Regions from separate parts of the Gottfriedia sp. OAE603 genome, predicted to be linked through region 1. Evidence: riboswitches for the same ligand, from Rfam matches in the RefSeq annotation. Region 1 holds a riboswitch; the other holds the start of a gene.
The links. Region 1 has a riboswitch for cobalamin ahead of ABID96_RS12180 (ABC transporter substrate-binding protein). Riboswitches for the same ligand answer to the same signal wherever they lie in the genome.

Region 1 (3,436 bases):
TTATCTGAAAATGTAATAAATAATGATAATAAGGCCGAACAAAATGAGCTAATAATGATACCACCTAAAATAAGTGTTTCAACATTCAATGATCGATCTAATTTTCTTACAAAAACAATCAATAGTAATAGTGTAAAAAAACCAAAAAGAATACTGACTACAGGTAATGTAAAATAAGTTACGATTGGTAAGCTAATCTGAAAATACAAGACAAAAACTGCCCCTACAGATGCCCCTGAGGAAACACCTAGTGTAAAAGGATCAGCTAATGGATTCTTTAATATGCCTTGAAAGGCAACTCCTGCTAATGAGAGACACGCTCCCACTAAACCTGCTAATAATACGCGAGGAACTCTTATATTCATGACAATCGTTTGAATATCATCAGGGACGAAATTCGTTTTAAAAAACGCATCTGAAAAGCTTTTAATAATAGAATAAAAGGGGATCGATGTTGATCCTATCGAAACCCCTAAAATAAATAATAACAATAAAACAAATGATGGAAGTAAAAATATATTCTTATTTAAAAACCTCTGGATAAACCGCCTTAGCAATTTCTTCTACTCCTTCAACAAGTCTTGGACCAGGTCTTGATGTTGTATCTGCATTAATATCAAAAACTCGTTTATTTTTAATTGCATTTACAGATGTCCAATTTTTTCTTTCTAAAACAACTTTCTCTAAATCAGGAACATAATCACCATATGTAGTTAATATAACATCTGGGTTAGCCTTAATTGCAGACTCTTCACTATACATTACCCAGCCTTTTTCTTTTTCTGCAACGTTTTTCGCATGAATAATTGAAATCATTTCATTAAGAAACGTTCCATTTCCTGCCGTGTATATTTCAGGAGGTCCTGAAATTTCTAACCAAACTAATGGATTCGTGCCAATATTAGCAGTTTTATCGCTGATTTTCTCTAACTTTTCTTTCATATCACTTACAACTTTTTTTGATTCATCAAGTTTTCCAGTGATCTGACCAATTTCTTTAATTGTATCATATACGTCATTTATTGATTCAGCATTTTTCACAACAAACACTGTAATCCCAGCTTGTTTTAATTGTTCTAAACCATCTGCGGATATACCTAGGCTAGATTCATGAGCTAATACTAAATCTGGTTGAAGTGAAATGATTTTCTCAATGTTATAAGTCATATCAGCATTATTTCCACCAACCTTGTCGATCCCTTTCACTTCCTTAGGATAGTTATCAAAGTCAGTTACACCAATCACGTTTTTTCCTTTTCCAATTGAGAACAAGATTTCTGTATTACTTGGTATTAATGAGATAATCTTTTTAGGCTCTTCTTTAATCTCAATTTCTTTATCAGTAGAATCTTTAACTGTTAAAGGAAATTGTGCAACTTCAGTTTTTGGTACATTTGTTTCTTTTTGTGCTGTTTCACTGTTGCACCCAAATAAACCTAAACATAATAATACGACAAACAAACTTGATACGATTTTCTTCATATTTCTCCCCCTAGTATGTTGGAAAGCAAAAAAAACCCCATTCATATTATTGAACGGGGGTCGAAACAACATAATAATACAAGTAAAACTTGCAACTGCTGCTTCAAATTCTCACTCCCCGAAGAATTGAAAACGGATGAATTTAGCAGGTCTACTGACTTTGCTTCAACCTACTCCGACCTTCCCATTCCAATGGAACAGTGGTTTGTTCGTTTCGTCCACATTACAGTTGCGGGGACAGTTCTGGACTTTACCAGATTCCCTATTATGCGATTATCGCACTAAATTCATCAATATTTCATTATATTAATCGTAAAGTATAATAAGTGAGAATTCAATTATTTTATTTAATTGTTTTATATGAAACAAGATTACTCTACAACTTTTTCATTTATTCGTATAAAATGTGGTATTTTCACTTTAAATGTCGTACCTTGCCCTATTTCGCTGAATACTTGAATAGAACCGCCATGAGCGTTAACGATATTCTTAACAATCGATAAACCAAGGCCTGTTCCACTCTTACCTCTAGTTCGTGCTTTATCGGCTTTATAAAACCTTTCAAACACAAATGGTAAATCTTCGGTAGAAATACCAGCACCTGAATCAATGAATTCAAAAATAGTCTCTTCACTATTTTGCGAAACAGAAACGATGATTCTACCATTTTCATTGGAATGTGTAATGGCATTTACTATTAAATTTGTAAAGACTTGTTCCATTCGATCTTCATCGATCAAAACAGTAACTTGTTTAATATCATCTAATTCACCAAAAAGTGAAACGTTCTTCTCTCTTGCTAGCGCTTTAAATTTTCGAATAATACGATCTACAAAGGGAATGACTGGTACTGGTTCACGATTTAATTCGGTAAAACCATTTTCCATCCGCGCAAGGTCTAATAAATCATTTACTAATCTACTCATCCTTAATGATTCATCGTATATAATTTGTGACAGCTCCTGCATCTCTTCTTTAGACTCTGCAACGCCATCAACAATTGCTTCACTGTAGCCTTGTAATAATGAGATTGGTGTCCTTAACTCGTGAGATACATTTGCAATAAAATCTTTTCTCATTTTTTCTAATCGTCTTTGTTCTGTTACATCTCGAATAACTGCAACAACACCGCGGATATTTGTTTGATTGTATAATGGTGACATCACAATTTGCCAATTTCCTTGGTCTAAATTCAATTCAATAAATTGCTTCTTTTCGCTTTCCACTACTAGTTTATATAAATCTAATAAGTCTTTTGTCAAAACTAGTTCTGAATCCTTCTCAAGTTCATCATCATTTAACATTTTTAAAAATCGTTCAGCCGGTGGATTAGTCGTGACAATTCTACCTTCATTGTTGATCGATATAACTCCGTCTACCATACTCGTAATGATATTTGATACTTTCTCTTTTTCTTGTTTTAACGCATTCATATTAAAGTTTAACTTCTTACTCATTTTATTAAAAGAATAAGCAAGTTCACCAATCTCATCATTTGAGTGAATCGGAACTTTTGCATCAAAATTTCCGGAAGTCATATCACCGACCACTTCTTTCATTTTTCTAAGAGGCGCAGTAATTTTAGATGAAAGGAAAAATGAGAAGAAAGTCGTTAAAACAATCCCGATTGAAGCAGCAAGTAAAACAAAATTTGTTGTTTGATGAATCATCCCTTTAACTGGCTGCAATGATTGATACATATAGACAGCACCATGATGGTTTTGATCCTTTATTGCTATACCAACTACTAGCTTTTCTCTTTCGCTATTCTTACCGTATACGAGGCGCTTACTAACATCTTCTTTGTATTCAATCGTTCTATTTAAAACATGATCTTTTTGAATTTCTTCAAAGGGTAATTCTTGAATGCCGTATTTATTATTTGAGTACCAAGGTTCTTCATCTTCAATAGAAATGATCACTCTCGAATAACGATTTACAATATTATTAGATA
Region 2 (3,436 bases), 850 kb from region 1:
TTGGTATCGACTAGATTCTTTTTACAGTTTGAAATGTTTGAAAAAACTTTACCAAGAGACTTATCAATGTTCTTACAATTACCATATGAACATTTATATGAATTAGTAGATCAAACAAGAGAATCAATTTCAAATTATGTAGCAACACTTGATGAAATGAAAGCAAATCCAAGTGGATACTTTGATCCAATCACTTTCTATACAGTTCGATTAAGACAACTAGAATTTTTAACTTTACGCAAATAATATAAAAGAGTGTACCAAATAGGTACACTCTTTTTGTAAGTTATTCATCCTCAGTGTCTTCTTCATATGGAACATAAACGACGATTGTTTGGTAACCTTCCTTCACTTTTACTTGACCTCCATAAGGGATGTCGTGAATGATGATGCTTCCTTTTTGGTCAATCGAAAAATGTGCAATTTTATCATGATCTTCATCTAATAATACTATTTCATGATCATTTCCTAGAATTCTTACGCCGTCATTACAATCAACTTGTATTTTCCAATTTCCTAGTTTACTTAATAAGAAATGTTTCATCGTTTTTTTCTCCTATTTTGATCTTTAATAGTTACGCGTATAAATGAAGTGAATTTAGAAGAATCATGAAATAAAGTAGTGATCTTAATAAAATGTAAAACGCTGATTTAACAGCGTTCTATTTGATTTGTATATTATTTTTATTCATTATTATTTCGGAATATTCCAGTCTTGGTATTTCTTCATTGCTTTACGCGCGATAAAAAATCCAGCTACTAGTATGATTAACCAGATGATAATTAAGACAGAGTTACCGATAATGAATACTGTAGTATTTTTGAATCCTGTTGAGATATTTTTAAGATTGTCCTTAAATTTAGCAGTAATTCGGTCACTTACTGTTTTAGGTGGAGTAGTATCTGTTATTTCCGCTACTTCAGTAACAGAAAGATTGATCGTACTATAATTAATTAATGAATCGTACGTCTTTATTGTTGTTGTTAAACTTTCAATTTCATATCGAACGGTTGAAAGTTCTTTTTCAAGCTCTATGATATCACTTAACGAACCTGATTTTTTCAATAAGTTTAGTAGTCTTTCTTCTTGTATTTTTAAAGATTTTATTCTAGTTTCAGTATCAAAGTATTGGTTTGAAATATCTTCAGTTGAAATCGATTTAGAAGTCACATTTCCAATCGTGTTTATTTTAGATAAATAAGCATTTAGTTTATTAGTAGGAATTCGTAAAGTATATTGGGCAGTTCTTGAAGGGAAATCATCAATATTGTCTTCATTATATTTTTCAAGTATTGACGTACCAGTTATATGATTAGACTCGATATAACCATTAAACTCACTGACAGATTTTTCAAGTGTATCGATCGTTTTTTCGAATTTTTTTGTTTCAATCTCAAGATTAGCGGTTTTAATTAATTTACGTACGATTGCTGTTGTTGGTTTAGTACCTTCCTTAGCATCACTTTGATCGACAGTTTGTAGTTCTGCTTCTTGATGTGAAGATTTATCCAATTGCATAGATTTTTCACTTTCAATACCAGTCGAATTTGAACAAGCAGATACAAGAGAAATGACAAGGAGAAACAAACCAATTTTTTTAAAAACTTGTAAGTAATTCACCATTCATATTCACCTCTTTTATTTAATCGAACCTTTTTCATGTGTGACATTCTAAATATTGTTAAAATTTTCTAATTCAATCAACTATATCATAAGTAATCTATACTTCAAATAATGTAAGGAGCTTATCTAGGACTTTAGTTAGAAAAAAATAAATATTTTGACTATTAAATCGAAATATGACAAAATAATGAAAACTAAATAGTGGGAATAGGTGTGAATGTTTAATCGCAAGTATTAAACATTTGCTTAAAAGGGAAGTTTGGTGAAATTCCAACACGGTCCCGCCACTGTAATTGAGGAGTAAATAAATACATACCACTTATCTATTGATAGGGAAGGTTTTTATTTACGATGATCCAAAAGTCAGGAGACCTGCCTATTCTAACGACGCTGTTCGACCTACGAGAGATAGGGAGGTGCCTTATGTATTGGAAACTAACATGTAAGTATTCTGTTCATTTGTGTTTTCCTACTTAAGAGCATTTTTATCTCTATTAGATAAAAATGCTTTTTTATTTTCAAAAAAGGGAGTGTTTTATATGGTAAACATAAGTAATCTAGGATACCCAAGAATTGGTGAAAACCGTGAATGGAAGAAGACATTAGAGTCATTTTGGAAAGGAAATATCACAGAAAATCAATTTGAGAGCGAAATGAGGTCAATTAGACTTCAGTCAATCGAAAAGCAGCTTCGTTTAGGGATCGAGATTATTCCTGTAAATGATTTTACGTACTATGATCATGTTTTAGATTTTGCAACAATGTTTGGCTGGATTCCTACTCGTTTTGGAGACCTGTCTGAGCAACCTTCTTTGCATACATATTTTGCATTAGCTAGAGGGAATAAAGACCTAGTAGCATGTGAAATGACTAAATGGTTTAATACGAACTATCACTATATAGTCCCAGAATATCAATATGATCGTAAATCAAAATTATTATATAATAAACCACTAGCGTCATTCCTAGAAGTAAAAAATGAATTAGGTATCATAACGAAACCTGTTATTTTAGGTATTTATACGTTCACTCAGCTTTCAAAAGGATATAAAAAAGAAGATAAATATGCTGTCGTAAAAGAGTTATTACCGGTTTATATTCAAATGCTAAAAGAACTAGAAGATGCTGGAGTAGAATGGGTACAAATTGATGAGCCTGCTTTTGTGTTAGAAGAAACGAATGAAGATTTTCAGTTGATAAAAGAAATTTATTCTGAAATATGTGAGGCTCTTCCATCATTATCAATTATGCTTCAAACATATTTTGAAGGTGTTGAACAATATCATGAGCTGATCACAATCCCTGTTAAAGGAATTGGATTAGACTTTGTACATGGTAGAGAAGAAAATGTAAATGCATTGAAGAAATATGGATTTCCAGAAGATAAGGTATTAGCGTGCGGAATTGTGAATGGGAGAAATATTTGGAGGAACGATTTAGAAGAATCAATTCAATTGATCGAAACACTAAAATCACATATTCAACCAAAGGATTGGTGGATTCAACCTTCTTGTAGCTTATTGCATGTCCCAGTCACAAAGAAAAAAGAAGATTCATTAGAACCTACCGTACTTGCTGCATTAGCTTTTGCAGATGAAAAAATAGAAGAGTTAGTCGTGTTAAGGAAAGCATTAGAGTTTGGTAGTGATGCCGTAAAACAAGAAATTGAAAAAGTAAAACAAAGCTTCGAACATCTAAATAAACTAAATACCAAGTCAAATGACATAAGAAGTTTAAGTGAAGAAGATTTTAATAGAGCAATACCTTTTAAAGAACGATATCAGTTCCAAAAGGAAGCTTTGAATTTACCAT

Region 2: another riboswitch for cobalamin. It lies ahead of metE (5-methyltetrahydropteroyltriglutamate--homocysteine S-methyltransferase); the one in region 1 lies ahead of ABID96_RS12180 (ABC transporter substrate-binding protein).

Annotation. Positions count from the first base shown of each region.
Region 1 covers NZ_JBEUNN010000001.1:2,417,667-2,421,102, forward strand. The annotation lists gene ABID96_RS12175 (FecCD family ABC transporter permease) at 1-557, opposite strand, end outside; gene ABID96_RS12180 (ABC transporter substrate-binding protein) at 523-1,482, opposite strand; cobalamin riboswitch at 1,610-1,783, opposite strand; gene ABID96_RS12185 (ATP-binding protein) at 1,854-3,436, opposite strand, start outside.
Region 2 covers NZ_JBEUNN010000001.1:1,568,027-1,571,462, forward strand. The annotation lists gene ABID96_RS07770 (dynamin family protein) at 1-246, shown strand, start outside; gene ABID96_RS07775 (hypothetical protein) at 287-544, opposite strand; gene ABID96_RS07780 (DUF4349 domain-containing protein) at 695-1,624, opposite strand; cobalamin riboswitch at 1,817-2,018, shown strand; gene metE (5-methyltetrahydropteroyltriglutamate--homocysteine S-methyltransferase) at 2,164-3,436, shown strand, end outside.